3 regions of the Paenibacillus sp. FSL H8-0317 genome follow, and region 2 is predicted to be linked to each of the others. Evidence: predicted binding sites of a transcription regulator. Region 2 holds the regulator's gene; each other region holds the start of a gene.
What was found. Region 2 encodes Rex, which represses fermentation and respiration genes when NADH is low (regulators of the CRP and FNR family bind a similar motif). Its sites were predicted from a motif close to TTGTGAAATATTTCACAA; they were not measured.

Region 1 (10,810 bases), 240 kb from region 2:
CAACGCCAAATGCCAGTAGCGATCGAAGTATTCTCCGATGTTGAGCCAGATCCATCCACAACAACGGTAGACCGCGGAACCGAAATGATGCGCCGCTTCCAACCAGACTGCATTATCGCACTCGGCGGTGGATCACCGATGGATGCTGCCAAAGCCATGTGGTTGTTCTATGAATACCCAGACACGGACTTCAACGACCTGAAACAAAAATTCATGGATATTCGCAAACGGATCTACAAATATCCACGTCTCGGCGTAAAAGCGAAATTTGTTGCGATCCCAACCACATCCGGTACAGGTTCTGAAGTGACATCGTTCGCGGTTATCACAGATAAAAATCAAGGCAACACCAAATATCCATTGGCCGACTATGAGCTGACACCAGACGTAGCGATTGTTGATCCGGAGTTTGTATACTCCCTGCCTAAAACAGCGGTTGCCGATACAGGTATGGACGTACTGACGCATGCGATTGAAGCTTATGTATCTGTTATGGCAAATGATTACACGGACGGACTTGCGATCAAAGCCATTCAACTGGTGTTCCAATACCTGGAGCAATCGGCACTGCAAGGAGATAAACTGGCACGTGAGAAAATGCATAATGCTTCCACGATTGCAGGTATGGCGTTTGCCAACGCATTCCTGGGCATTAACCACAGCTTGGCGCACAAATGGGGCGGTCAGTATCACACCGCACACGGACGCACTAATGCAATCCTGATGCCACACGTCATTCGTTACAACGCGAAAAAACCGACCAAATTTGCATCGTTCCCGAAATATTCGCACTTTGTAGCGGATGAGCGGTATGCTGAAATTGCCCGCATCTTGGGATTGCCTGCTCGTACGACAGAAGAAGGCGTAACGAGTCTCATCAATGCCATTCGCAAACTGAACAAAACATTAGGCATTGAAGCATCGTTCCAGGAAATCGGATTTGATGCCAAAGACTTTGAAGCACATGTAGATTATCTGGCAGACCGTGCCTTCGAAGACCAATGTACAACCGCCAATCCGAAGTTACCGTTGGTAACTGAACTGGCTGATGTATACCGCAACGCTTTCTACGGAAAGTTTGAATAACAAATTTAGAACGAAGCGTGCCTTACGGCAAGAAGATCAGGGTTCCCCGAGAGGGGAGCCCCGATTGCCGTCTTTCACACAATAACGAGAGGGCAGAAAAACAGAAGAGCAAAGCATCTGTTTTTCAGGAGTATTTTAAGATTTGGTTTGCTCCGAGCATAGAGGAGCAAAGGGGTTCTCAAAGAGGTTACACGGAACCCGTGATGGGGCCGTTTGAGCCAGATGTTCACACAATAACGAAGAGGGCAGAAAAACAGAAGATCGAGCATCTGTTTTTCAGGGTTTATTTTAAGATTTGGTTTGCTGCTCCGAGCATAGAGGAGCAACGGGTTCTATAGAGGTTACACGGAATCCGTGACGTGGCTGTTTGAGCCAGATGTTCACACAATAACGAGAGGGCAGAAAAACAGAAGAGCGAGCATCTGTTTTTCAGGTTTTATTCTAAGATTTAATTTGCTCCGAGCATAGAGGAGCAAAGGGGTTCTCAAAGAGGTTACACGGAACCCGTGATGGGGCCGTTTGAACGAACCCTTTACACGACAACGGAGGGGCAGAAATAACCTGAAAAAGCGAAGCGTTCGCCTTTATCCCCGGATTTTCCCTTTTCAAAAGGGAATCAAAAAAATCTGGGGATAACAGCGATTGGAAGGTTGTTCTGCCACGCAGTGATCCTGTGTAAAGTTTCAATTTCAATGGGACACAGCGCAGGTGGAGTGAGTTAGTTCACTGGCTTTGTGACAAAAATCACAGATGATGAAAGCCCCAAGTCGTATACTGAAAATGTAAGAAAAACATTCATCCCGCGGTTCCGGTTCCCAAGTAGAGAGAACATGTTCCGGTTTATGTGAAACAATTCACATTAATCGCGGCTCTGGGCACACAATGCTACGAATGAAGCAAGATGTTATGTGTCCAGAAATCCAAATTAGTGGAGGGATTACGATGTCGGTGATTGAAAAAGATGTCAAACAACAAACAGGCTGGAGAAACTTTACCAAAGGAACATGGACCAAATCCGTAGATGTGAATGATTTTCTGGCACACAACTTGTCTCCGTATTACGGTGACGAAGCATTTCTCGCAGGTGCAACCCAGAATACCAAAGAATTGTGGGAGATCGTATCTGATCTGACCAAAAAAGAACGGGATAACGGCGGTGTCCTTGACGTTGACGTGAACACACCAGGTACTATTATTTCTCACCAACCCGGTTATCTGGATCAATCCAAAGAGCAGATTGTCGGCGTTCAGACCGATGCTCCGTTCAAACGTTCCATTCAACCAACAGGCGGAATTCGCATGATGATTGACGCATGTGAGGCATATGGCTTTGAAATGCCACAGGGCGTCATTGATATATTTACAAACATTCGCAAAACACACAACCAGGGTGTATTCGATGCTTATACTTCCGACATGCGTGCAGCGCGTAAAGCAGGAATTATTACAGGTCTGCCAGATGCTTACGGCCGTGGCCGGATCATCGGTGACTATCGTCGTGTAGCTTTGTACGGGGTAGACTTCCTGATTCGTAACAAAAAAGGCGAACTGAATGCACTCGAAGTTGATGTTATTGATGAAGATGTCATTCGTCTGCGGGAAGAATTGTCTGAACAGATTCGTGCATTGCAAGAATTGAAACAATTGGGCGATATGCACGGGTTCGATATTTCCTTGCCAGCGACAACAGCAAAAGAAGCATTCCAATGGTTGTACTTCGGTTATCTCGCTGCGATCAAAGAACAGAACGGTGCTGCGATGTCACTCGGACGTGTATCTTCTTTCCTGGATATCTACATTGAACGTGACCTGCAAGAAGGGATTTTGTCCGAAGAACAGGCTCAGGAATTGGTTGACCATTTTGTAATGAAACTGCGGATTGTCAAATTCCTGCGTACACCGGATTACAACGAACTGTTCAGTGGAGATCCAACATGGGTGACTGAGTCCATCGGCGGTATGTCCGTGAATGGTGAAACACGCGTAACCAAAAACAGCTTCCGTTTCCTGCATACACTGCACAACCTGGGTCCTGCACCAGAACCAAACTTGACTGTTCTCTGGTCAACGAAACTTCCAGAAGCTTTCAAAGATTATTGCAGTAAAGTATCCATCGAAACCAGCTCAATCCAGTATGAAAATGATGATCTGATGCGTCCGATCTACGGTGACGATTACGGTATTGCTTGCTGTGTGTCGGCGATGAAGATCGGGAAACAAATGCAATTCTTCGGCGCTCGTGCCAACCTGGCAAAAGCTCTCCTGTATGCGATCAACGGTGGTCGTGACGAGAAATCCGGAGCACAAGTTGGACCTGAGTATCCTGCCATCACTAGCGAAGTACTGGATTACAATGAGGTTATGAAACGCTTCAAACCAATGATGGAGTGGCTGGCTAAGCTGTATATGAATACCCTCAACGTCATTCACTACATGCACGATAAATACAGTTATGAGCGTATCGAAATGGCATTACATGACCGTGACATTGTACGTACGATGGCTTGCGGTATCGCTGGTCTGTCGGTTACAGCAGATTCACTGAGTGCGATCAAATATGCCAAAGTAAAACCAATTCGTAACGAACAAGGCATCGCTGTTGATTTCGAAATCGAAGGAGACTTCCCTTGTTACGGTAACAATGAAGACAGCGTAGACAGCATTGCTGTTGAACTGGTCGAGAACTTCATGGGCATGATTCGCAAACACAAAGCTTACCGTAACGCAGTTCCAACACAATCCGTTCTGACGATCACTTCCAACGTGGTATATGGTAAGAAAACAGGGACTACACCGGATGGTCGTAAAGCAGGTGAACCATTTGCTCCAGGTGCAAACCCAATGCATGGTCGTGACAAAAAAGGTGCACTGGCATCCCTTGGCTCGGTAGCCAAATTGCCTTATGAACACAGTCTTGACGGGATTTCCAATACCTTCTCCATCGTGCCAAAAGCATTGGGTAAAGAGGAGACTACACGTAAATCCAACCTGACTGCGATGATGGATGGTTACTTCGGTCAAAACGCTCATCACCTGAACGTTAACGTATTTGATCGTCAGCAATTGATTGATGCGATGGATCACCCGGAAAACTATCCACAACTGACTATACGGGTATCCGGATATGCCGTTAACTTCATTAAATTGACTCGTGAACAACAGTTGGATGTCATCAACCGTACGTTCCATGGCTCGATGTAAGTAATTTGCTAGTAGAAGACCGCTAGAGCAAGGTATTCCAAATCATATTAAACGCACAGCGGATGCGGATACAGAAAGGAAGAGGCAGCATGGTTAACGGACATATTCATTCACTCGAAACTTTCGGGACGGTTGACGGCCCAGGCATCCGCTTTGTGCTTTTTATGCAAGGATGTCTACTCAAATGTCAATATTGCCACAACCCTGATACTTGGGCGCTGGATGGTGGAAAAGAAATGACGCTTGAGGAGGTACTGGCTGAAATTGAGCCTTACCTGTCTTACTACCGCAGCTCCGGAGGCGGGCTCACGATATCTGGCGGAGAACCAACGTTACAGGCCCACTTTGTAGCCGAGATCTTCAAGGAAGTGAAGCGGCGCTGGGGATTGCATACGACACTGGATAGCAACGGTTTTAACGAACCGGAACGGATTCACGATCTGTTGGATCACACGGACCTGGTTCTGCTGGACCTCAAACATATTGATGATGAGAAACACATCAAGTTGACAGGCAAATCCAACGAGAGAACGTTGAAAACGGCCAAGTGGTTATCGGAGCAAGGTCGGAAAATGTGGATACGCCACGTGTATGTGCCTGGCATTCATAACGAGGAAGAGGATCTGCTTAACCTCGGACGGTTTATCGGAACATTAAATGGCGTCGAGAAGTTCGAAATTCTTCCATACCATCAGATGGGGATCTACAAATGGGAGGCGCTCGGTAAAGTATATCCACTGGATGGTGTTCCTTCACCAAGTGAAGAAGAAGTGGAGCGGGCGTATCGCCTGATCGAACAAGGTCGCCAGGAAACGGCTGGCATGGCTTGTTCAGGTAAGTAATCTGACCTTTATATATAATAAAAACAATCAACCAAGCAGTCCTTGCGAACATGTTTCGCAGGGGCTGTTTTTTTGCTGTTATCCATTGGAAATGCAAGATTATGGGTCCAGTGAAGGATTTTATCCCTCCATTGATGAATTGTCATCCTTACGATGTAAGCTCCGGCTTTTTATAATCAGAGTGTAAAGCCAAATGCTCAATATCTTGAGGAGGGTCAACCAGATGAAAAAAAGAATGACGTTACTGCTTTCATTATTGCTTATCACTTCATGGACTTTGGCGGGATGTGCAAGCTCAAGTAACGAGCCACAGCAGGGCGCAGGCAATACACCTGCGGGGGAGACAAGTAAGGAACCGATTGAGATGCTTCTCCGCCACACGCAGGTGGGAGCCGACAAACAGAAAAGACTGGCCATTCTGCAGGATGTTGTGGACAAAGTGGAGGGAGAGATACCCAATCTGACCTTTACGCTGGATGGTGTCGAATCCGATGTGAATCGTAAGGAAAAGCTTCGCGGAGAGATGGCGGCAGGCAACCCGCCGGATATATTTGAACTGTTCGGTAGCCCGGATTCCAAAGTTTATGCCAAGGAAGGTATGCTGCTTGATCTGACCCCAATCCTGCAAGAGCTGGGCATTCAGGACCAGTTTACATCCCTTGAACCGTTTACGTATGAAGGCAAAGTATATGGACTGCCGATTGGCGGTTCGGGCGAAGGTTTTTTCTATAATAAAGAGTACTTTGAACAAAAAGGATGGAAAGCCCCAACCACCATGGCTGAACTGGACAATATATTGGCCCAGATCAAGGCTGATGGCAAAGTGCCACTTGCTTCCGCATCCAAGGCGGGCTGGGTACCACTTATGTTAACCAACCACCTGTGGTCCCGTTATGCCGGGCCGGAGATTACCGCAAAGTTTGCAACAGGTGAAGCGAAGTGGACCGATCCGAGTGTTGTGCAAGGTTTTGCCAAACATAAGGAATGGGTGGATAAGGGTTATTTCAAAAAAGGTGAGCTGGGCTTTGAGTATGCCGAATATACCACGCAATTTACAAGTGGAGAAGCGGTGTTGATGTATGACGGAACATGGAAATCATCTGTATTCAAGGAAGGTCAGAGTGGCGAATCACTCATTGGCAAGGTTGGATTCTTCAATATGCCTCCGGTAGAGAACGGAGCAGGTGATCAGACGTCATTGATGCGTGATGTGAACAATGGATACGGATTCTCGGCAGCTGTGGCGGATGACCCGCAGAAGCTGGAAGCAGTAAAGGCTTTTATCAAGAACTTTTACAATGAAGATATGCAGGTCCGTGGTCTTGTGGAAGATGGTGTGCTGCCTGCCATGAAGCTGGACGAGAAAGTGCTGACCGATAGCATTACCGATGATCTGATGAAAGAAATTGTGGCCGTGCTTAATGCGTCCAAGACGTCGTTCCCGGCATTTGATGCACTCGTTCAGGCCGATGTGACGACAGAGATCAGCAATCTGCAGATTCAGAAGTTGATTGGTGGGCAGACCACGCCAGAGAAAATGGCAGAAGAGTTGCAAAAGGTGCAAGAGGAAGCAAACGCCTCAGTGGAATAAACCAATTCAAGTTGAAACTGCGATCGTTGAAGTGACTGAAGGAGGCTGACCATGAATACTTCACTCCGCAGCCCGTTAATCTATACGCTGTTTGTAATGCCAGCCCTAATTCTGTTTGTGATGTTCTTTCTATACCCTATTGGTAGCTCCCTGTATTACAGTCTGACGAGTTGGAATGGGGTATCGGCTGAGCCACGTTTTGTGGGTTTATCCAATTATGTGAAGGCACTGACAGATGAACGTTTTTGGATTTCCACAAGGAATAACGGCTTTTTCATCGGATTTTCGGTACTGATTCAGGTACCCCTGATCGTCCTATTTTCACTTCTGATTGCCAATGTGAAAAGGCTAAAGGGCCTGTATAAAACAGCTGTTTTTTTACCATCCATCATGTCGACAGCCGTTATCGGTATCTTATGGGGATTCATCTATGAACCCAATATCGGACTATTAAACAAAATGCTTCATGTGCTGGGCATCGATCCAATCTACTGGTTATCGGATAACCGATTTGCCATGTTGTCCATCTTGGTGACCAATGCCTGGCAGTGGACGGGGTTTTACATTGTCATGGTGCTGGCGGCCATACTGGCGATTCCCCGTGATCTGGATGAAGCGGCTGCCATTGATGGGGCAACGGCGGTACAACGAGCAATGCGAATTACGTTGCCGCTGATTCGGCCGATCATTTCAGTGGTGATCATGTTGTCCATCGCAGGTGCCATGAAAGCAGCCGACATCGTGATTGTCATGACCAAAGGTGGGCCCGCCGGGTCCACCGAGGTTCTGGCAACATACATGATCAAATATGCGATTACCAACTTCAAATATGGTTATGGCAATACCATTGCAGTGCTGATCTTTGCTCTGACGCTTGTGCTCACTGCGGTGTATCAACTGCTAGTGGCGAGGCGGAGCGAGAAGGTGGAATATTGATGGCGAAAAGCATAAAAAGCAGTATACCTCATGTGTTGTTAATGTTGTATTTGATCGCGATTCTGTTTCCCTTTTTATTTGTAATTTTCTCTTCCTTCAAGCAGGATAACAATGAAATCGCTCTGAATCCATTCGGTTTGCCTACAACATGGGAGTTTAACAATTACGTGGAGGCTTGGGTGAATGCCAAGATTGGCACGTATTTCTGGAACAGCCTATACATTTCGGTTCTATCATCGGCGTGTACGATTGTGCTGGGTGCCATGTTTGCTTTTGCCGTAACCCGGATGAGACACCGGAGATGGAGTCTGTTTCTGTACAGTCTGATTCTGGCGGGTATGCTTATTCCCAACAATGCACTTATGCTGCCAATTTATCTGCTTGTTCGCAAAATGGGCATATTGGATACGCATCTGGCATTGATCGTGCCCTATGTGGCCAATGCGATCCCTTTTACCATTATTATCCTGGCGGCTTTTATGCGTTCTCTGCCTGGAGAAATTGAGGAAGCGGCGGTCATGGACGGCTTGAGGGCCCCGGGTATCTTTGCTAAAATAGTGATACCTCTTACAGTTCCGGCTATTGTTACGGTTTTTATCGTTAATTTCCTCGGCAACTGGAACGAATTTTTACTCGCCAACTATTTCTTATCCACCGATAAATTGCGTACGCTGCCAGTGGGCATGGTTCAGTTTCGGGATCAATATCAGATGAACTATGCCCAGATGTCGGCAGGTATTGTATACAGCGTTGTACCTGTACTTGTGATCTACGCTATACTCCAGGAGAAAATTATAGAAGGAGTAACTGCAGGTGGTGTCAAAGGTTAATACCATGAACCAGTGAATAGGGAGAACGGGATATGAACTTGCGAATGAAGCTGGCCTTGGCATTTCTGCTGCTGATTATTGTACCGATGTGTGCGCTGGGCATTGGCATGTTTCTGGTCACATCACATACGATTGAGAAAAAATACAATCAACAGGCCGAATATGCGCTTCAGGCCATCAGCTACAATATCGAGAATGTATTTCAGCAGATTAACAATGTGACCGATAATGGGATAGCGACCTCGGTTTTTCAAATGGCGTTGAACGCCAAAGATCCGACCAAGCAGGATCTGGGGACCGGTAATCAGTTATCCCTAAATGCCAGCCAGCGCAATTTCCGTTCCCTTCTATATAACTATCCGTTCATCAGTTATGCCTTTTTATATGATTTGCGTTCGTCCGAGAACAACCAGATTGTCTCCATTTTCACCAAAGAGAACTTTCAAGCCCTTCCTTTTCAGCAATTCAAAGTGCATCCCTTATTCAACGAAATTCAGCAACTTAATGGTGTGCCCAAATGGCTCGCACCTCTGGAATATCCCGAATTAACCGGCGTAGAGCCTGTCTTCACCCAGATCAGACTGGTCAAAGAACTCAGTTATTTTCAAAATATCGGCGTGCTTGTTGTTCAGATCAAAAAAGGAGAGATCGACCGGATCTTCCGTCACCTGCAAATCAGCGATTCGGCACAGGATACATCATTCCTGTTAATTAATGAAGAAGGACTGATCGTTTATGATCCTGCAGGGATTTACAACGGTGAGAACATGCAAAACCTTGGTGCTGAATCCGGCAGTTACGGTCCTGGCTTTAGCAGTGTCAGAACGGTCTTTGACGGCAAGGAGAGCATCCTTTCGCAATATCATCTGAAGAACTATAACTGGAGTCTCGTCAGTGTGACTTCATGGGAAGCCTTATCTGCGGAAACCAATGCCTTTGCCGGTTGGTCTGTCATCATTATTCTGTTATGCCTGCTCGCAGCAATGATCTTTAATCTTTTTTTCATGAATCGCATTACGGGTAACATTGCTGTACTTGTACGGTTTATGCGTCGTGTGGATGATGGTGACTTTAACGCGAGGGTGGAAGGAAAAGGATTCGATGAAATGCAGCTGCTTGCGCAAGGGTTCAATGAACTATTGGATCGGATCGGGGGATTATTCCGTCGTGTTCGGGCAGAGCAGGAGCAGAAGGCCCAAGCGGAACTGCGTGTACTACAGGCCCAGATCAAACCTCATTTTCTGTTTAACACATTGGAATCCATTAATGGATTAGCGCTGCGTGGGGAGGGCCGCAAAGTAAGCGAGATGGTGACCAGACTAGGCAATATGCTTCGTATCAGCATTCAGGATCAGGAGGAGATTCCGCTGGGTGAGGAAATCAGGCATTTGCAGAGTTATCTGGAGATTCAACAGTACAGGTTCAGTGATTTGTTCACCTATGAGATTGACATTCCACCCCATCTATACAGCTCAATCCTGCTCAAGCTTACCCTCCAGCCTCTAGTGGAAAATAGCATTCAACACGGGTTTGAGGGGATCACCTATCCAGGTGTACTACGGATAAGCGCATACGCAGAACGGGATTATCTGGTGTTATGTGTTGAGGATAATGGGATCGGTATTCCCCAGGAAATGCTCGCACGATTTGAGTATATGGCAGAAGATCCGCCGGAAGATATGCTCGCGGAAGGGGCGGAATCATTGTCGTCCATAACGGAACGCAGGGGATTGGGATTACGAAGTGTGGCAGATCGAATTCGTATTCAATACGGGGCCGGGTATGGCATATTTATATGTTCAGCACCGGGGTATGGCACAGTTATTCGATGTATCATTCCATTATATGAGCAGGAGGAAGCCGGATGAATCTGACTGCAATGCTGGTTGACGATGAGCTGCCGATTTTGGAGAATCTGAACTACATTTTACCCTGGGAAGAGATGGGGATTGAAATCACAGGTACAGCGAGAAGTGGTGTAGAAGCGCTGGGGAAAGTAACAGAAAGTCATCCAGACATTCTCTTGTGTGATATTCGGATGCCGTCTATGGATGGATTGGAACTTATTCGTTTACTGCGAGAGCAGGGTGAAACGTGTGAGATTATTTTGCTGACCGGTTATCAGCAGTTTGAATATGCTCGAACCGCTATCAAGTATAACGTACATGAATACATATGTAAGCCAATTGATTATTTGAATCTGGAACATAAACTGCGTGAGCTTGCCGGGCAGATCCAGAAGAGACGTCTGGAAAACGAATCGCAACGTTATCGCAACCAAGAGATGGAAAGCTGGATCAGACACAAACAGTTGATTGACCTGT
Region 2 (10,810 bases):
GTTGCTTGCTGGTCCGTCTGTTCCGAGTGACACGGTAACTCCTGCTTTCAGCAATGCAGGTACCCCCGCAACTCCGGAAGCAAGTTTCAGGTTACTTCCCGGGTTATGGGATACAGCCACATCATGACGGGCCAGAATTTCAATCTCTTCATCATTCAGATGCACCGCATGTGCAACCAGGGATGGACGGGAGAAAAAGCCCAGTTTCTCCAGATGTGCCACAGGACGCAGTCCATAATCAGCCACGTTCTGCTCCACTTCACGAAGCGTTTCAGACATATGTGTATGGAGAGGAAGGTTTAGGTCATTCGCTACCTGTACAAGCTTCTCTATGTAGTCAGGAGGGCATGTATATGGGGCATGTGGCGAGATTACGGTTGTAATACGACCATCTGCCTGTCCATTCCACTCACGTGCAAACGCTGCCGACTCCTCCAGCTTCCGCAGTTGCTCTTCTTCCGAGCACAGCCCGATTACACCACGTGCCAGTGCTGCTCTAACGCCGGATTGCTCCACAACTTTGGCCACTTGATCCATGTGATCGTACATGTCCAGGAAAGCCGTAGTTCCGCCTTTCAACATTTCAAGCACCGATAGCGAGGTTCCCCAATATACATCTTCTGAAGTCATTTTCGCTTCCATCGGCCACATTTTTTCCTGCAACCATACTTGCAATGCAAGATCGTCTCCGTGCCCTCTGAGCAACGACATCGCTGCATGACCATGCGTATTGATCAGACCCGGCAGGAAGAACAGTCCTTTTCCATCTACCTTGGTACTATTTTTGTCTTCATCCGGCAATGTCTCACCAATATGCACAATCTTGTCATTCTCAACAACCATGTATCCTTGGACCACGTTCCATGTTGTGCCGCCTTCATTAACGGCAAATTTGCCGTTGTGGATTACCCATCTATTTGTTGTCATCTTCCTCGTCGTCCTTTCCAGTCTCCAAGTAATAGGCCAAACTAAGCAGATCCGTTGTAAAGTCAGCATGGTGAATGCGGATATGCGGCGGTGTTTTTAGAATTGTTGGTGCAAAATTAAGGATCGCTTCGATTCCGGATTCAATAAGCTGATCGGCTACATTTTGGGCTTCCGTATCCGGAACCGTGATAATTCCGATGCGGATGTTATCCGTTTTAACCGCTTCCGTCAATTCATCCATTGGTTTTACCGTCAAACTGTTGATTTGACTACCAATCTTCGGTCCATATGCATCAAATACAGCAACAATCTTCATGTTGTCTTTCAGATATGCGTTGTAGTTGGACAAGGCTTGACCTAGATTACCCGCGCCTACCAGAGCTACATTAATTTGCTGATCGATCTTGAGAATGTGACGAATTTTCTCGATCAAATAGGATACATCATACCCGATCCCTTTACGACCAAAATCACCGAAGTAAGCCAGGTCTTTACGAATTTGGGCCGGATTCAGATCCAGCCTCTGTCCAAGCTCTTGAGAAGAAACAGTAGCCACCTCACGCTGATGCAACTCGTTCAAATAACGCAAGTATACAGGCAGACGTCGTACCACCGCTTCCGAAATTTTATCCGATTTCATTCTTGCTCCCCCTTACCAAGGCCACGATAAAATAATAGATGAAAAGATGAGCATTCTGTATAAACTCAAAGATAAACGTGACATTTTATACAGAATGCTCCTTGTAATTTAGGTTATAAGTTCTTGCGTGCAACTGCTTAAATCGGATACGGGAATATCTAATAAAGTTTAACGCCAAACAATAGTGTCATGCAATGATGTAACGAACAAAACAACCATTATTTTTGTTCATTAGCAGGTTTTTCCAACCACTCGGTAATTCGTGGAACCATCTGCTCCGTGAGCATGTGTTCCATTTTGGGACCAGGTAATGAATATAAAAAGAATTTACCATAGTACGCTTCAATCACCCGTGTATCATAAACAATGACAATTCCTCTGTCCTTCGCTGTACGCACCAACCGGCCAAATCCCTGTTTGAAACGAATGACCGCTTGCGGCACGGACAGTTTCATGAACGGATTTTTCTTCTGTTCCTGAAGCAGCTCACTCTTGGCTTCCACCAACGGATGATTCGGTGGCTGGAAAGGCAGTCGAACAATAGCGAGACAGGTTAGGGCCTCTCCCGGGATATCTACACCCTCCCAGAAGCTGCTTGTGCCCAAAAGTACCGTTGCTTTGGCATCTTGGAACCTGCGAGTCAATTTGGAACGACTTCCACTGTCAACGCCTTGCCCAAGTAACGAGATGTCGTTACCAGAAAGAGCTTCTTTCAGCGGATCATAGACCTGTCGCAGCATCTTGTATGAAGTAAACAGAACCATCATGCGTCCACGCGTGGCAATTGCCGTCTCTGCGAGGGATTGCACCAGCATATTAACAAAGTGCGCATCACCCACACTTCCCTTCACACTCGGGAAATCACGCGGAATCACCAGAAGTGCCTGATCGCGATAGTTGAAAGGTGAAGGCAGCATCGACGTTAACAGCCGATTATTCTCGGAAGCTTCCTGCAAGCCAAGCTGTTCAATCATGAACTGGAATGACTTATCCACAGAGAGCGTAGCCGATGTAAGCACAACACTTTTCTTTTTGTCAAAAAACAAATCCTTAAGCTGTGCACTGACATCTACAGGTACGGCATACAGCTGGAGAGATTTACTGCGGAACTGGCCGCTGGCTTCCATCCAGTACACCGTTTTGGCGTCATCCATTCGCATGAAGAAACGTAGATTCTCCTTCAATGTGGTCAGATCTTTCAGCAATCCTGTAATGTCCGTGATCAGACTATCCGATTGATAATCATCCTGATCCTCTTTCACCTCAAGCAGCAATTTGTCCCCTTTGCGAACCAAATCGCCCAGAGTCACATAGATCTGGTTCTCCAGATCCTGCAACTCCTCCCATTTAGCAGGTTTCTGAGATGCTTTCAGACGCAGTGAAAATTGCCCCGTCTCTCCCGGTGAAGCATCACTTCGTTCAGGCAACAGACCGAACAAGGCATCGCTCATACGATCCCACAGCTCCTTAACTTCAAGAGCGAGCGGGAACATTTGATCCACCATGGAGCCCCATTGCACTGAATTTTCATGCCCGGATAACTGGGAACGAAGCATAGGCAACTGACCATTACGACTGTCTTTAAACAGGCGGGTCAGTGTATGAACCAAGGTGAAATATTTCATATGCATTCCAAGATGTTTACCAGCGACATCCTCCAAATGATGTGCCTCATCGATCACAAGACTCTCATAGGCTGGCAGCAACTGATGCGCGGCTTTTACATCCGTAAATAATTTGGAGTGATTGGTGATTACGATATCAGACAACCCTGCTTCATGTTTGGCACGATGGTAGAAGCATTTACGGAACCATGGACAGGATCTTCCCAGACATGATTCGGATTCGCTCTGTACCGTCTCCCAGAAGTCCCCTCCGCGTCCGCTAAGGTTAAGTTCCTCATCATCTCCGGTTTCGGTCTGCGTGAGCCAGACAATCATCTGAGCCGCTGTGAAATAATCCTCTTTAGGTGTGGCGAATTCACGTTTATTGATTTTGTGTTCAAATTTGCGCAGGCACAGGTAATGTCCACGTCCTTTGAAGACAGCAGCCTTAAACGGGAACGGAACCACTTGGGTCAGCATCGGAATGTCTCGCTCTCTCAATTGCTCCTGCAGATTGATTGTATGCGTGCTAACCATAACTTTCTGTTCTTGCTTCACACTTTCGTAAATAGCAGGCAACAGATAACCCAGAGATTTACCAGTGCCTGTTCCTGCTTCGATCAAGAGATGTTTCTCTTCATCCAGGGCTTGCCTTACACTGCTGAACATCTGAGTCTGCGCTTCACGCTCTTCGTAATGATCCAGTGTATCCTTCAGGTTCTCCCGAACCTGGTCCATAAACTGTTCGAAGCTTACACCATCAAGGGGGTTAGCCTCCCGCTCATCGCGTGGTGCACCAATATCGGTCCAATCACTTACATTAAGAGCAAGCTGACGATAATAGGTATGTCCGTCCAGATCCTGAATCGGCTCTGCTTCCTTCTCACTGCGCATTCCGTCCAAGAACCAGCCCAAGTCACTGTCTTCTGGTGCAAACAGGTCACTGAGGCGCTGAATCGTTATGAGCGGTAATTCCTTTAACTCATCCAGACACTTGAGCAGCACATAGGCTGTCGCCAGTGCATCACTGTCTGCCTGGTGAGGGCGATCATGTTGAAATCCAAATTCGGAAGACACATAACCGAGTTGATAAGAACCCAGTGATGGGAATGTGATCTTCAGAAAATCAATCGTGTCCAGAATGCGGCCGGTGAACGGCAAATAACCGCAACGGTCGAGAGCATTCTGCAAAAAGTGAAAATCAAAAGCGACGTTGTGTCCAACAAGCACCACATCATTAAGCAGCGGAACCATCTCCATCATCATCTCTTCGAGTGAAGGAGCGTCCGCCACATCTTCATCGGTAATACCCGTTAACCCCGAAATAAACGGGGGAATCGGTACACCAGGGTTCACATAAGAACTATATATTTGAGTTATGCTGTAGTCATGATCTATGATGGCAAGTCCGGCCTGTATAATCTCACCGTCGGACTGCGTGCCGGTTGTTTCGAAATCCAATACGGCAAATTTCATTGCAATGTACGGTCCCTTCCATTCCAGTCTATGTTACAGCATAGCAAAAAAAAGGGGATTTGAAAATTAACTGACAAAAAAGCGGTGTCCCCGCCGCTATGCCAAAGGAGGGAACACCGTTTTTTGTCGCCGAATTCCCGCTTAATGAAGGGTCGTCAGCTGATTAGCATATTGCAATTTTCCCCTGTTCAACCTGCAAGCTTCCATGTTGTACAGTGGTTCGGTCAATGTCGGGTCATACTGAAGGGCCTGTGCAAAGAGTGAACATGCAGCTTCGGGATTCGCAAGCTTGGCTTGAATACAGCCTAGGGCGTTACATACAAGCCCTTTTAAGCGGGGTGAACCCTTAAGGTACATGATCTGCTGCAAATGTGTCCCGGCTTCCGCCATTTGTTCCAGATTCAGATACGCGAGCGCCAGGTAAAAACGAGTCAATGCACTCTCCGGATGGTCGGTCACAACCCGGGAGAACTGCATGATCGCCTGCGGATACATCTGTAATTTGAAATAACCCTGACCTCGACTGAAACATTCCAGATGGAGTTCAGGCAGAGCGGTAACAGCTTCCTGTTCCGGTTCAAGGGAAGCAGGCTTATCCATCTCCCGCTCCCTCACCTGGCTCATCTTTTCTTCAAACATCAGCCATTCATCCAGCATTCCGTCACTCATCCGCTTAAGCAAATTCCACTTTTGCAACAATTCCTGTTTGTTCAGGCCTTCAGCGGAAGGATAGCTCTTGATAATTTCATCTAACATGTCGTTCATTTCTGCGAAAACATGCTGGAACATCGATGCATCCCCACCCTTGAAAAAATGGATTAGTGCAGTGACCTGTACTCATTTTTTGCTTCAAGGGCCGATTTCATTCTCCTTACCAGTCGATTACATAATTGTTGCGTGGACTTCCTGTTTCATCGTTTGTACAGGTTTATTCTGTCCATCTACAAATACAACGGTTGGTTTGTGAATATTTGCCTCTTCTTGCGACATCATGGCGTAAGAAATGATAATGACGTTATCTCCAGGCTGCACCAGACGTGCAGCTGCGCCGTTAAGACATATGACCCCGCTTCCGCGCGGTCCTGGAATCACATAAGTTTCCAGACGTGCACCATTGTTGTTGTTCACAATTTGCACTTTTTCGTTTTCCATCAAGTCGGATGTTTCCATCAAGTCTTCATCTATGGTAATGCTACCCACATAGTTCAAATTGGCTTCCGTTACCGTAGCCCGGTGGATTTTGGATTTCATCAGTGTTCTAAACATGGGACAGTACCTCCGATTTTTGCAACCTTATATTGTCAATCAATCTTGTTTTTCCAAATTTCACCGCAAGTGCGATGAGCAGATCGTCACGTCCTTGAATTTCTTCCTGATCTGCGAGCGGCTCCAGACTTGGAAAAGCCTGAATCTCGGCGTAGTCGATAACAGCAAGCGGTGAGCTTGCAATCTGCTCGCGCAGAATACGACGGATATCTGCGGCGTTTATAGCTACACCTGTATCTGCCGCTTCTTGAGCTGCACGCAGTGCCTTCGACAGAACTAGAGCCTGATTACGCTGTTCAGCGCTAAGATAGACGTTACGTGAACTGAGGGCAAGACCATCCTCTTCGCGAACAATCGGACAAGGTACAATTTCTACAGGCATATTCAAATCATTCACCATCTGTTGAATGACCGCAACCTGCTGAGCGTCTTTCATTCCAAAAAATGCACGCTGTGGCTGTACAATGTTAAACAGTTTGGAGACTACGGTCGTTACCCCGTCAAAATGCCCCGGACGGGAAGCGCCACATAGGCGCTCCGTCAGTTTGGAGACAGATACCGTCGTTTGCGTTGCCTGTGGATACATCTCTTCAACAGAGGGAATAAATACGATATCCACTCCTTGTGAACGTGCTGTCTCCACATCTCTGGCTTCATCCCGCGGATAGCTGTCAAAATCTTCATTAGGTCCAAATTGAATTGGATTAACAAATATGCTTAATACCACGATATCGCTCTGTTGTCTGGCTGCCTGCATCAAGCTTGCATGACCTTGATGAAGATAACCCATTGTTGGTACCAGACCTACAACGGACGCACTGGACCGAATCGCTTGACGCTTCAAGCTTAGTTCCTGTCTTAACTCTGCGATTGTCCGTAATACTTTCATGAGTTATTCCCCACCTTTTCCTTGCGTTGTCCGCCGTACAGTTGATCCAGAACACCATCCGCAGCATTGAATACATGCTCTTCGGCCGGGAACGAACGATCTTTCACTTCTTTTACGTAAGCTTCGATGCTGGTTCTGATTAATGTACCCACATCTCCATAGGTTTTGACAAATCGTTTGGGCGTATACGGAGAGGCGTATTGAACCACATCGTGGAATACCAGTACCTGACCATCACAACCTCGTCCTGCTCCAATTCCGATGGTTGGGATGGACAGTTCCTCCGAGATCGCCCGTGCAACTTCTTCCGTAACCAGTTCAAGCACAATGCCAAACGCGCCTGCAGCTTCCAGAGCTTTGGCTTCGTCCATCAGACGTTTTGCATCCGCTGCATCCTTGCCCTGAATGCGGTAACCACCAATCTGATTAACCGATTGAGGCGTCAGTCCAATATGTCCAAGAACAGGCACGCCTGCTTGCACGACTGCTCTGACGGTGTCCGCTATCTCGACTCCGCCTTCCATTTTAACCGCATGGGCTTGCCCCTCCTGCATCAGTCGACGTACACCCTTAAGCGTCTCATCCACGCTGCCATGATAGGTCATAAAAGGCATATCAGCCACAATAAACGTTTTCTCGGCCCCGCGCACTACGGAACGTGTATGGTATACCATGTCGTCGATGGTCACCGGAAGCGTCGAGTTATAACCCAGTACTACATTACCAAGTGAGTCACCAACCAGGATCAGATCGATACCTGCTTCCTCTGCGAGGAGCGCCGTTGGATAATCATAAGCCGTGATCATGGTAAGTGGCACACCATCCTGCTTGTATTTTTTCATTTTCACAATATTCATCGCTTGTTTGTTCGCCATTTTCTCTCATGGCTCCTTTCTTCTTTTCAAATAAACGCAACAAAAAAAACCTTTTAGTTTTCCACTAAAAAGTCCCGAAAAGTCAAAAAAGAGTCACTTGCGATCGTCCCTTCTGTCTCGGTCCTCTTCGGCTCAGAGCAGAATCCAACAACTCACTTAAACGTATTTCATTCTTGCACTGCGGTCTGCTTATATAAAACCATTCAAGCAGAACAGGTTACTGTTACGGGAGTGCAATTCGGTCTGCATTAGCCGATATCGCCTCACGAACACAGTATACCAAAGTTCTGCTCAAACTTCACGTCTTATGTTCATTTTACCAGTGAAAATTCGACAAATTGTTTATAATTTCCAGGAAATCTCACCAGAGATGATTAGTGTATGTTCTCCATCGTGCTTCTCCACGATAAGTGCTCCAGAAGGGTCAAGACCGATGGCCTTCCCTTCAATGACACCATGAGGATTCGTCACAGTAATCTCTCGATTCATCGATACGGACAGGGCCTCCCATAGTGCTGAGATCACGCCGAATCCTTCTTTTTGATACAAATAATACAACTGTTCAAGCTCCGTCAAAATGGCAGCCGTTAGTTTGGTGCGATCAACGGGTTGACCCGTCTCCATCTTGAGCGAAGTAGCTATAGTTTTAAGATCTTCCGGATAATCCTCTGGATCAAAATTCACGTCAACACCTATACCTGCAATACAGTATCTGACTTCATGATCTTCCACCGTGGATTCAAGCAATATGCCACATACCTTGCGTCCATCAATCAACAGATCATTTGGCCATTTGATGCCTGCATCAGCTCCTGAACAAGCTCGAACGGCACGACATACAGCCACTCCTGTTAATAAAGTTAGCTGCGGCGTGTGCTGAAGTGGTAGATCAGGGCGTAACAGAACACTCATCCAGATTCCTTTACCCGGAGGAGAGAACCACTGTCGACCAAAACGTCCTCTTCCTCCTGTTTGTTCTTCCGCAATGACCACAGCACCTTCTGCCTGCCCTTGCTCAGCTAGCTTAAGAACATCCCCTTGCGTAGACAGGGTCGAAGTCAACAAAACAGCCTTACGGCCAAATACGGTTGTATCCAGTGCCAATTGGAGGGCAGTAGCGTCAATGCTATCCGGCTTCGTTACCAGACGGTATCCTTTGCGGGATACGGCTTCAAACTCATAACCCATGTCTCGCAACTTGTTCACATGTTTCCACACAGCGGTCCGACTGATGGACAGATTACGGCTGATCTCTTCACCCGATACGAATCGTCCTTCTGCATTTAATAACATATGTAACAGATCTTCATGTTTGGTCATCTTGAACCACCCGCTTCACTTCTGCACTTAGTGCTGCATGCTGATTCTCTATCGTTCCAATCGCTGTTTCTCGTAACAAATGTTTCATCAGTTGACCCAGCCAAGGTCCGCCTTTGCGCTGTACCATTTGTAACACTTGTTCCCCTGTGATATCCAGCTCTTTCAAGTCATGCACAGGGATCGATTGACTCCATTCGCCTGCAAGCTCTTGAACCAAAACAACCTGCATTTCTGCCTGTTCGGACTGATTCCGCCATCCTGCTGGCAATGTAGACTGTATTCGAAGCCAATCATCCGCCGCCTGAACGCCACAAGCCAGAACAGTAACGATCCAATCGGAACGAAGACTGACCATATCCTTCTGCTCCTGAACGGAAGTATGAATCAACTGTTCCACCTGAAGAACCCCTGTTATTCGAGAACGATGTTCATTGGAGAATGTCCACTGACGTAATAATACATCTGCTTCATCCTTGCTATAACCGCCAGCAATCAGGATGAGTGACCAACGAAGCAACACATGCTGACCCGACAATTGTTCCAAATTGGATAACAACATCTTGTTAAATCGGGTCGAGCTTACCGGCGCTTTGATATGAGCAAGGGAATCACTTCTGTATAACAGCTCCAACCCTCTTAAAGGATGCGGTCCAGACATCATTTTTACCATCTCGGTACGTACCCGTTCCATTGCTATATGTTGAAGCAGGTCTTTCTGCCTTACAAGACCTTTCCACGTGTTATGGGCAATTTTGAAATCAAATACGGAAGCAAACCGAACACAGCGGAGCATGCGCAGTGCATCTTCACCAAATCGTTCCATCGCAGAACCTACACATCTGACTCGCTCTTCCTTGATATCTGCCTGCCCACCGAAAGGGTCAACGATTGTGCCAGTGACGTCCATGGCTAGAGCGTTCATCGTGAAGTCGCGCCGCTGTAAATCTTCCTTGATATCCTGAACAAATTGAACCGTAGCAGGTCTGCGGTTATCCTGATATTCGGATTCTGTTCGAAATGTGGTCACTTCAAAGTAATAACCGCCTGAACGAACGGTAACCGTACCGTGTTGCAGACCTGTAGGAATACAATCGTCAAACAGTTCCATGACTTGCTCAGGAGAAGCAGATGTCGTGATATCCATATCGTCTACAACTCGTCCCAGCAATTCGTCACGAACGCAACCACCTACCCAATATGCCTTGTAGCCATGTTTGTTTAATGTTGTGAGTACATTCTCACTTTGCATTGCCATTTCATGATCTACCTGTGTCCATTGAACCACCACATATCACCTCTTCTCTTGCCTGTTGTGGTATGCACAGTATGATTTCGTCAAAGAAATGATTAACCACAAACCGGCTTCAGATTCGGAACTTCCCTTCCCAACACCCGGTAATAAATCTGTTCGTATTCATGCCGGATAGCATCATTGCAAAAGTCGTGATGCGCACGCTGAAGACATGCTTCCCTGAACTCCGCAGCCAAACGATCGTCCGTCAACAAACGGATGGTGTTCTCGGCCATGGATTGTGTATCCCCGATCGCGGATAAATACCCCGTTTTACCATGTAAGACCAGTTCCGGAATTCCTCCGGCCTGTGAACCGATCGTCGGTACGCCACAAGCCATTGCTTCGAGCGCCACAAGTCCGAAACTCTCCTTCTCCGATGGAAGCATCAACACGTCTGCCATGGAAATGACCTGAGCAATGTCATCCTGTTTGCCAAGGAAATGAACTTTATCATTCAAGCCGAGATCATTAATTTTCCATTGCATCTTCGGCAAATCTGGTCCTTCACCAACAAATAAC
Region 3 (10,810 bases), 2.9 Mb from region 2:
GAGGGATATCGGATGAAGCAAATCTTATTGATCACCGACGGTTGTTCCAATGTAGGACCAAGTCCGGTGCTGGCAGCGGCCGAAGCGCTGGAAGAGGGGATTACGGTTAATGTGGTTGGCGTGATTGATTATGGAACCATTGGTGAGCTGGGTAGTCGGGAGATTGAGGATATTGCCAGAGCCGGAGGTGGAATCAGCCAAATTGTAGGTACACGTCAGCTTGCCCATACCATGCAGATGATGACAAGGAAAACGGTGGTTCAGACTATTCAGCAGGCGGTTAATAGAGAGTTAACACAAATTTTGGGAGAGAAGGAGCCCAAAACGGTAACGGATCTGGAGCCTTCACAACGCGCCCGGGTCGTGGAAGTGATGGATGATATGGCTGAAACTACAGCCTTACAGGTTATATTGTTAATCGACGTAAGTGCCAGCATGAAGCCCAAACTGGCTGCGGTAGAAGAAGGCATTCGTGATTTAATGTTAAGTTTGCAGGCGCGTATAGGTCAGAGCAAGCTTTCCGTATTTCATTTTCCGGGGCGACACAGTGGCGAAGATGCGGTAATGGATATTGACTGGACAACGGATCCAGGCCGTGTTCGGTCCTTGTTTGGAAGGTTGCAGATGAAGGGTGCAACGCCGACAGGTCCTGCAATTCAGAAGGTGATTGATTTTTACCGTTATGGTACACTGGAGAAACAGCAGGAAATAGAAGGGAACTATCGCATTGAAAGAGAAGGGATGCTCGGTGACAACGTTGTCTGACGCCTCTTTCCCGCCAGGAACAGTGGTTACAGGGAAATGGAATCGCAGTCGTTACACGATTCGGAAACTACTGGGCAAAGGAGCTAATGGCATCGTTTTTCTTGTCCAACGGGGTGAAAATGGCAAACACTACGCGCTAAAAATGGGATTTGATCCGGTTGATCTGCAATCGGAAGTTAATGTACTCAAATCCTTTCAACTACAGCGTAATCATGAGGCCCTTCGGCAGAGCGGCATTCCTTCCTATCTTAAAGATGTGGATGACTATGCCGTTCGTGGCCGGGATATTCCCTTTTATGTGATGCGTTACGTTAGAGGTGAGGCACTTCATCACTTCATTCGGCGTCAGGGAACAGACTGGACACTTCTGGTGGGACTTAGACTTTTGCAGAAGCTGGCACAGTTGCATCAGGCGGGATGGGTGTTTGGTGATCTCAAACCTCAGAATGTGTTGGTATCCGACTATGGGCAGGTGGAATTGATCGACTACGGCGGAGTTACGTCGATTGGTCGAAGCGTCAAACAGTTCACCGAATGGTATGATCGGGGCTTCTGGAATGCAGGCAGCCGTACGGCAGATGGTACCTATGATGTATTTGCATTTGCATTATTATTGATTCATGTACTTGAAGCAGACGCGCTCAAGGCACTGGCGGCCGAGGGATTACCGCAACTGCGAAGTGTGAATCAGCTCGTAGCGCTGGTGGAGCGCAGTGAACGACTGGGTCCTTTTCGCAATTGGACGACTCAGGCATTACGAGGTCAGTTTCGTGATGCAGGTCATGCGGCACAAGGGTGGAAGGAAATGATGGCACGCCCCACGCCTCTCCGCCGTCGTTCCAAAAGTACAACACCGCGCTGGCTTAAAAATGCATTCGCTGTATCTGTGATATTACTTATTGGAGTGCTCATCTATGCACTACTTTTCTGATCTGTGAGAGTGCATATACATAACGCAAGGAATGAGGAACAGGTATGGAGGCTTTACGCTGGAACATGCTGGTGAAGAATGTGCTGGATGCAGCGGAAGAGCATCAGTTATGGGTTCCCGGGGATCGGATTGTCGTCGCAGTATCGGGCGGGCCGGACTCGGTAGCTTTTTTGCATATCATGCACGAGATCAGCAAGCGGCATGTGCCACTTGAATTGATCTGTGCCCACGTGCATCATGGCTTCCGGAGTGAATCTGATGATGAAGCGGAGAAAATGATGGAACTGGCACAGCAGCTTGGTATTACATTTGAATGGACCAAGGCCGATGTACCTTCATATATGGAGCTTACGGGTCAAGGACCACAAGAAGCAGCTCGCAACAAGCGATATGCCTTTCTGCACGAAGTGGCTTCCAAATATAATGCGGCAAGCATCGCTTTGGCACATCATGCCGATGATCAGGCGGAGACGGTCATGCTTCATTTGCTTCGTGGAACCGGCTTGTCGGGACTCTCAGGAATGAAGTTTAAAAGACGAGAAAAAAATGTGGAACTTATTCGTCCATGCCTTCGTATAAACAAGACAGACCTTGTAGAAGCTTGTAATACCCAGGGTTTTATGTATTTCAATGATGAGAGCAACGCCCTGCGTAAATATCGGCGTAATGCCATTCGCTTGGATGTGCTTCCTTTTTTGGGGCAGTATAATGGACAACTCACGCCGTCATTGAATCGGCTTGCCGAAATTGTGGGTGATGAAGACGATTTCATGGAGCAGAGTGCATATGACACATACAGGTGTCTAGTGCAGGTGAACGGCGGAAGGCAAACCTTTGAGGTGCCTTCCTTCTTGAAGTTACATGTCGCTTTACAACGAAGGTTGATTAAACTAATATTGAATTATCTGCCTTTGGACAGTGATTTTGTCGACTTTACCCGTATAGAAACCATTCGGCACAAGGTCATGGAGACCCATGTGACGACCTGGAGCCTGGATATAGGACAGACACTCGCCTGCACTCGGGAGTATAATCTGATTTCTTTTGGCATACGGACGGACGTACAGGATCAATCTTACGAGTATCGTCTTGCGCAATGGAGTGGAACTTATGAGCTTTCACTCACCCCAATTAACCGGTATATTCGGTTGATGACGGTGAGTCCCGAGGACTATCATGTACCGGAATCGGCGGATCAAGCCGCGTTTGATGCGGATCAACTGCTTATGCCGCTGGTTGTGCGTTCACGGTTACCTGGAGATACCATGAAAGTGATGGGATTAAACGGAAGCAAAAAGGTGAAAAATATTTTCATCGATGAGAAAATCCCCCCATCTGTCCGTCCACGTATTCCTGTGGTATGTGATGGAGCAGGTCAGATCATCTGGTTACCGGGTGTTCGACGGTCCAATGTGGCTCCTGTCAGGGAGGGCACTTCCGCAATCCTGTACATGACTGTAGGCGATTCAGCGATTCAGGGGTAGTGGTTATGGTTCAGGTAAGGCTTTCATAGTATAACTTAGGAGGTTCGCACAGTTGCAGAACGACATTCAGGAAGTATTGATCAGTGAAGAAGAAATTCAGAGTAAAGTCAAGGAATTAGGCGCAACACTAAGTGCCGAATATGCAAATCGCAATCCTTTGGTCATTTGTGTGCTCAAGGGTGCGTTTATATTTATGGCTGATTTGGTTAAAAACATAACGGTACCTGTTGAAATGGATTTTATGGCGGTATCCAGTTACGGCGCTTCCACCAAGTCATCAGGTGTTGTCAAAATCATTAAGGATCTGGATGTATCCGTTGAAGGACGGGAAGTTCTGATTGTCGAAGATATTATCGACAGCGGACTTACACTCAGCTATCTGATTGAACTGCTAGAAAACCGCGGTGCCGAGTCGGTGCGTGTGGTTACGCTGTTCGACAAGCCTTCAGGCCGTAAAGTTGAGTTGGAAGCTCATTACACAGGCTTTGACATTCCTGACGCGTTCATCGTTGGTTACGGTTTGGATTTTGCGGAGAAGTACCGGAACCTGCCCTATATCGGGATTTTGAAGCCGGAAGTCTATAGTAGCTAATATCCTGCCCGACCCAAGCCTTGAGCTGTTCTTGGCTTCTGTTGAGAAGCCATGTCGGGCTATGTTAAAATAATTAAAGTGTCTCGAGAGGAGGTAGGGGATGAATCGGTTCATCCGGAATTCTGGTTTTTATTTGATTCTTTTTTTAGTTGTGGTGGGGATAGTCCAGTTCGTCAGCAATGGCGGCGAAGCCACCGATAATCCTAGATATGATCAGTTGCGTGCAGCGATCAAAGCCAACAATGTCTCTGAATTGACGGTTCAATTCAACGGTCAAACGTATCTCGTGACCGGTCAATACAAGAAGGCACCTGATGGCGCCAAATCAGAAAATTTCTCAACGTATATTCCTCCTACGGATGAGGCAATTAGTGAGCTTGTAGCTGCAAGTGAAACTAACAATTTCCAATATCATCAGGAGCCAATGAAAGGTGACAGCATCTGGTTGACGTTGCTGACTTCCTTTATTCCTTTGATCATTATGTTCCTGCTGTTCTTCTTCCTGTTTAATCAGGCTCAAGGCGGCGGCGGTAAAGTAATGAACTTTGGTAAAAGCCGTGCTCGTCTCTACAACGAAGAGAAGAAGCGGGTTACATTTGAAGATGTTGCGGGTGCTGACGAAGAGAAACAGGAACTTGTTGAGGTTGTAGACTTCCTCAAGGACCCTCGGAAATTCGCAGCAGTAGGTGCGCGGATTCCTAAGGGCGTATTGCTCGTAGGGCCTCCAGGTACCGGTAAAACATTGCTCGCTCGTGCCGTAGCCGGTGAAGCGGGTGTACCATTCTTCACAATTTCAGGTTCCGACTTCGTGGAAATGTTTGTCGGTGTCGGTGCATCACGTGTACGTGATTTGTTTGAAAATGCGAAGAAAAATGCCCCATGTATCATCTTTATCGATGAGATTGATGCTGTAGGACGTCAGCGTGGTGCTGGTCTCGGTGGTGGTCACGATGAACGTGAACAGACACTCAACCAGTTGCTCGTTGAGATGGACGGATTCGGAGTTAACGAAGGTATTATCATCATAGCTGCAACGAACCGTGCAGATATTTTGGACCCTGCCTTGCTGCGTCCTGGACGTTTTGACCGTCAAATTACGGTTGACCGCCCTGATGTAAGAGGTCGTGAAGCTGTCCTCAAAGTACATTCCCGTAATAAACCACTGACCAAAGATGTGAAGATGGATATTATCGCGAAGCGTACAACAGGTTTCTCTGGTGCGGATTTGGAGAATCTCTTGAACGAAGCGGCATTGCTTGCAGCGCGTCGTAACCGTAAAGATATTTCCATGAAGGAAGTTGACGAAGCGATTGACCGTGTCATCGTTGGTACGGAGAAGAAAAGCCGTGTCATCAGTGAGCGCGAGAAACGAATCGTTGCTTATCACGAAGCAGGTCATACCATTGTAGGATACTTCCTCGAACATGCTGATATGGTACATAAAGTGACCATTATTCCGCGCGGACGTGCGGGTGGATATGTAATCATGTTGCCAAAAGAAGACCGTATGCTGGTTACCAAGCAAGAATTGCTGGATAAAGTAACCGGACTTCTCGGGGGTCGTGTAGCTGAAGAATTGTTCATCGGAGAAATTGGTACTGGTGCATACAGTGACTTCCAGCAAGCGACAGGTATTGTTCGCAGCATGGTTATGGAATACGGTATGAGTGAGAAATTGGGACCTATGCAATTCGGAAGTTCACAAGGACAGGTATTCCTTGGTCGGGATATCGGTCATGAACAGAATTACTCGGATTCCATTGCTTACGAGATTGATCAGGAAATGCAACGCTTTATCAACGACTGTTATGAGAAGTGTAAGGACTTGCTTGTTAAACATTCAAAAGAGATGCACCTGATCGCTCAAACTTTGCTTGAGGTTGAGACTTTGGAAATGGATCAGATCAAGCAATTGATCGAAACAGGTTCTTTGACTCCAAAAGCAGAGAATGACAATGATGGTGAAGGCACACCAACTGAAGGCGGAGAGCCAATCATCGACACCATCGGTGATGTGCGTGTTCGTATTCAAGGTAAAGATGAAACGCCTGAGCCACCAGCCGGAGATATTCCAAACGAAGCTCCGAATCTGGAAAAGGGTAATAACAATAACCCGGATGATGGCGGAACGAAGCCAACGTCTTAATGCACAATACATCTGGCTATGATAGCAGGTGAAATCAAGAGAGCCCTCGGGGCTCTCTTTTTTTATTCATTATTTTAAAAGAGGATAGATAAAGATAAACGGGAGTTAGATGGCGAACCAGTTAGCAAACAGGTGGTTACAGCGCTGTTCCGGGCCTTTTTCATTTATTGACAGAGTCGTGAACGTTGTGTAAATTAGTTGTTAAACCGCTTGTGATTCGTTTCTCAAGCGAAGATAACGACTTAGGTTAGCCCACGAAACAGCGCATGACGCTGTCCCGATAAAGGAGAGGATCACAGGTGGAAGCTCTGGCTTTAGAGCGCAAGGCTGAGATGAACCGCGAGCTGCGTGAGCGGCTTATGGTGTTGAAGAAGGAACGTAATGCCATTATTCTTGCCCATTATTATCAACGTGACGAAGTACAGGAGGTTGCCGACTTCCGTGGAGATTCGTTTCTGTTAGCCCAGAAGGCAGCACAGACAGATGCGGATGTGATTGTTTTCTGTGGTGTTCATTTTATGGGTGAAAGCGCTAAAATTCTGGCACCAAATAAAACAGTTATTATCCCGGACGAACGTGCGGGCTGCCCAATGGCAGATATGGTGAATGTGGATGGACTACGCAAATTGAAAGCACAACATCCTAATGCCAAGGTGGTTACGTATATCAATTCCTCGGCTGAGATCAAAGCAGAGACTGACATCTGTTGTACATCGGCGAACGCAGTCCGGGTTATTCAATCGGTGGATTCCGACGAAATTATCTGGGTACCGGATAAAAACCTGGGACATTATGTGCAGCAGCATACAGACAAGAAAATGATTATCTGGGAAGGTTACTGCAACACTCACGATATGCTTACAGTCAAAGATGTGGTGGAGATGAGAGCCAAGCATCCCAATGCAGAGTTTGTTGTCCATCCAGAGTGTCGCCCTGAGGTTGTAGAAATGGGTGATTTTGTAGGCAGCACAACAGCTATCCTAGAGTATTGCAAAAATTCATCAGCGAAGGAATTTATCGTAGGTACCGAAGATGGTACAGGATATCAGCTTCGTCTGGATAGTCCGGATAAACAGTTCCACTTTGCTACCAAGTTCCTCGTATGTCCCAACATGAAGGTGAACAACTTGAAGAAACTGGTGAAATGCCTGGAAACGATGAAGCCGCAAATCTACGTGCCACCGGCCGTTGCCGACAAAGCCAGAGAATCACTAGAGCGCATGTTGTTGGTAAAGTAGGATGCGCTACTCTTGCTCCAAGACAGGTGAATAACATGATACCGCAATATTTAGTTGATTTTGATCTGTCTGCACTACCCATGGTAGAGACGGATGTACTGGTTATAGGCTCAGGGATTGCTGGTTTGTTTACTGCCATTAAGGCAAGTGAACAACAACGTGTATTAATGATCACGAAGAAGTCATTACTTGAAAGCAACACCAGATATGCGCAGGGAGGCATCGCTGCGGTTATTACTGAGGATGATTCACCTGCTTACCACTTGCAGGACACACTTGTAGCAGGAGCGGGCTTATGCCGCTCCGAAGCGGTAGGGGTATTGGTGAATGAGGGTCCGGACGGAGTGAAGGAACTGATTCGTTTGGGTACTTTATTTGATCTGGAGAACGGCGAGTTGGCGTTGACGCAGGAAGGTGCGCATAGCCACCGCCGTATTTTGCATGCCAACGGAGATGCAACGGGATATGAGATTGTGCGTGCGCTTGCTGTTGAAGTGAATGAGCATCCCGGGATTGAAGTATGGGATGAGCATTTTGTTGTTGACCTGGTTACAGATCGAGATCGAGGGGAATGCATTGGTGCTCTGGTTCAGAAGGATGACGGATCTCAAGTGTTCGTGAAGGCACAGGCAACTGTTCTTTGCTCTGGTGGAGCAGGGCAGCTGTACCGATACACGACGAATCCGGATGTAGCTACTGCCGATGGTGTAGCCATGGCCTATCGGGCTGGGGCTATTGTTCGTGACATGGAATTTATCCAATTCCACCCCACCTCTCTATGTTACCCTGGAGCCCCGCGCTTCCTTGTGTCAGAAGCCGTACGTGGCGAAGGAGCATATTTGCGCAATGTGAAGGGTGAGCGCTTCATGGATCGTTATCATGCCCAGCTTGAATTGGCCCCACGCGATATCGTGGCACGAGCGATTGTTAGTGAGATGGAGTCCACCAACAGTACCTTTGTGTACCTGGACATTACACATGAACAGCCAGAGATGATCAAGCATCGGTTCCCTACCATATATGAGACTTGTATGCGTTATGGATTGGACATGACTACGGACTGGATTCCCGTTGCACCTGCTGCCCATTACATGATGGGTGGAGTGAAAACGGATTTAAGTGGAGAGAGCAGCATCTCCCGATTATTTGCTTGTGGCGAGGTGTCTTCTACAGGAGTGCATGGAGCTAACCGCCTGGCGAGCAACTCTTTATCAGAAGCGATTGTATTTGGGCGGAGAATTGTTGATCGTATTCAATCACTCCCTCCACTTGGCTTATTACAAGCAAGAGGGGCTGCGCCTTCATCTGTGGACATGAATAAAAAGATCAATAAGATCACGGAAGAGCAAAAGCCGGTATCCGAAAGACGCTTACGATTACAGAAAATGATGGTTCGTCAGGTGGGCTTGCGCCGGAATGGTGAGGACCTACAGAAGGCCATGGACAAGCTGCAACAGGAATTGCAATTTGTTGATCAGACACTCACTCATAAGGAAGAGCTGGAGTATGCCAACCTTCTGATCTGTGCCTGGTTAGTTACCAGCGGAGCATTACACCGCGAGGAGAGTCGGGGGGCTCACTATCGTGAGGATTTCCCGGCGCGTGATGATATCGTGTGGCAGAAGCATAGTCTGCAGCAGCGAGAACAAGCGATTGTGGAGGAGTTGATGTCATGATACTGAATGGATATAATGAAGGGCTTATCGAATCAATCAAAAACTGGCTTCGTGAAGATGTTGGTGCAGGTGATGTTACAACAAGTGTGACGATTCCAGCTGGCAACCAATCCAAGGCCATTATACACGCCAAAGACAATGGTACTATTGCAGGCATGACCGTAGCTGAACTTGTATTTCAAGTCGTTGATCCTGATCTTGTATTTACACCAAAGGTAACAGACGGAGACAAGGTTACCCATGGCACGATTTTGGCCGAGGTAGAGGGAAGTACACATTCACTGCTTACGGGGGAACGACTGGCACTTAACTTGCTGCAACGTATGTCCGGAATAGCTACGTGTACGCGTGCCTACGTGGATGTTCTGGATGGTCTTGAGACTAGGCTCGTGGATACACGTAAGACAACGCCGGGCCACCGATTACTTGAGAAATACGCAGTGCGCGTGGGTGGTGGAGCGAATCATCGATTTGGACTGTACGATGCCGTTATGATTAAGGATAACCACATCAAGGGTGCAGGCGGAATCACCGAGGCGGTACAGCGTGCGCGAACCGTTATCCCACATACGATGACGATTGAAGTGGAGACTGAAAATCTGGAGCAGGTGAGAGAAGCCTTGCAAGCCGGGGCAGATATCATTATGCTGGATAACATGCATCCAGAGCGGATGCGTGAAGCGGTTGAACTTATTCGTGAACAGGCTCCTCATGTAAAGGTTGAAGCATCCGGTAACGTGTCTCTTCAGACCATTCGTGGCATTGCAGAGAGTGGTGTGGATGTAATTTCGGTTGGCAGGTTAACCTATTCCTTTGAGAGCCTGGATATTAGTCTGGATTTAAATGAAAAGAAAGAGGGGTGAACCTCTTTGATTCTAGTTGTAGACGTGGGGAACAGCAATATGGTGCTCGGCGTATATCAAGGCCGGGAATTGCTGCACCACTTTCGTCTGAGTACATCACGTCAGTCAACAGTGGATGAATACGGCGTATTGATTTATAATTTATTTCATATGTCCGGCATCAGGGCAAGTGACATCGAAGGTGTCATCATCTCATCTGTGGTTCCGCCACTGGTGAATGTAATTGAAGCGATGTGTGAGAAGTATGTAGGCAAAAAAGCTTTGCTCGTTGGGCCTGGTATCAAAACTGGCTTGAACCTGCGATACGAGAACCCTCGTGAAGTGGGTGCAGATCGTATTGTTAATGCAGTGGCAGCCGTTGAGAAGTATGGCGGCCCTCTCGTCGTGGTCGATTTCGGTACCGCAACGACTTTTGACTGTATTGACGAGAAAGGTCACTACCTGGGGGGAGCTATTGTACCTGGCATTCAGATCGCCACTGAAGCGCTCTATGAGCGGGCATCCAAGTTGCCTCGTATAGAGCTGGAGAAACCTAAAAAGGTCATTGGCCGTAATACTATTCATGCCATGCAAGCGGGTATTATATTTGGCTATGCAGGGCAGGTAGATGGTATTGTAGAACGTATTCGCGAGGAGATGGGAGCGAAGCCCCGAGTTATCGCGACGGGTGGTCTCGCTACACTTATCGCAGAAGAAACCCGTAGTATAGAGGAAGTTGATCCGCTGCTTACGCTTGAAGGGCTGCGTATTATATATGAGCGGAACCGGGAAAGGTGAGCATAGTGACGGCATACAGCGGGCTGAGATTACAGCTTAAGTGTTGTGCCGTTTTTTCTGTGTTACGACTATTATGGAGATACGCCAAAGGAGGCTGAATGACTTGGAAAACAACAACAAGCATGACCGGTTAATTCGTGGTACAGCAATGAATGGAAAGGTAAGAGCCTTTGCTATCCAGACTACGGAACTGGTTGAGGAACTACGCAGAAGACACGATACGTTTCCCACGGCTACAGCTGCCATGGGGCGTACGGTTACAACAGCAGCCATTATGGGTGCAATGCTCAAAGGTGAAGAGAAGTTAACGGTACAAGTCAACGGTGATGGGCCCATTG

Region 1: pflB (formate C-acetyltransferase) is a predicted target of Rex. The motif match lies at 1,929-1,946, and genes of this name have one in related genera.
Region 3: nadA (quinolinate synthase NadA) is a predicted target of Rex. The motif match lies at 6,129-6,146, and genes of this name have one in related genera.

The regions. Positions count from the first base shown of each region.
Region 1 covers NZ_CP150294.1:4,764,630-4,775,439, reverse strand. The annotation lists gene adhE (bifunctional acetaldehyde-CoA/alcohol dehydrogenase) at 1-1,086, shown strand, start outside; gene pflB (formate C-acetyltransferase) at 2,029-4,287, shown strand; gene pflA (pyruvate formate-lyase-activating protein) at 4,377-5,129, shown strand; gene MHB43_RS21370 (extracellular solute-binding protein) at 5,353-6,720, shown strand; gene MHB43_RS21365 (carbohydrate ABC transporter permease) at 6,772-7,656, shown strand; gene MHB43_RS21360 (carbohydrate ABC transporter permease) at 7,656-8,486, shown strand; gene MHB43_RS21355 (sensor histidine kinase) at 8,519-10,354, shown strand; gene MHB43_RS21350 (response regulator) at 10,351-10,810, shown strand, end outside.
Region 2 covers NZ_CP150294.1:4,528,441-4,539,250, forward strand. The annotation lists gene MHB43_RS20045 (amidohydrolase) at 1-927, opposite strand, end outside; gene MHB43_RS20050 (redox-sensing transcriptional repressor Rex) at 914-1,567, opposite strand; gene dinG (ATP-dependent DNA helicase DinG) at 1,786-4,647, opposite strand; gene MHB43_RS20060 (tetratricopeptide repeat protein) at 4,789-5,436, opposite strand; gene panD (aspartate 1-decarboxylase) at 5,530-5,913, opposite strand; gene panC (pantoate--beta-alanine ligase) at 5,906-6,802, opposite strand; gene panB (3-methyl-2-oxobutanoate hydroxymethyltransferase) at 6,799-7,677, opposite strand; gene MHB43_RS20080 (biotin--[acetyl-CoA-carboxylase] ligase) at 8,020-8,997, opposite strand; gene MHB43_RS20085 (CCA tRNA nucleotidyltransferase) at 8,984-10,282, opposite strand; gene bshA (N-acetyl-alpha-D-glucosaminyl L-malate synthase BshA) at 10,345-10,810, opposite strand, start outside.
Region 3 covers NZ_CP150294.1:60,078-70,887, forward strand. The annotation lists gene MHB43_RS00285 (VWA domain-containing protein) at 13-765, shown strand; gene MHB43_RS00290 (protein kinase domain-containing protein) at 749-1,696, shown strand; gene tilS (tRNA lysidine(34) synthetase TilS) at 1,741-3,180, shown strand; gene hpt (hypoxanthine phosphoribosyltransferase) at 3,233-3,772, shown strand; gene ftsH (ATP-dependent zinc metalloprotease FtsH) at 3,873-5,918, shown strand; gene nadA (quinolinate synthase NadA) at 6,218-7,156, shown strand; gene nadB (L-aspartate oxidase) at 7,192-8,832, shown strand; gene nadC (carboxylating nicotinate-nucleotide diphosphorylase) at 8,829-9,695, shown strand; gene MHB43_RS00325 (type III pantothenate kinase) at 9,702-10,472, shown strand; gene hslO (Hsp33 family molecular chaperone HslO) at 10,546-10,810, shown strand, end outside.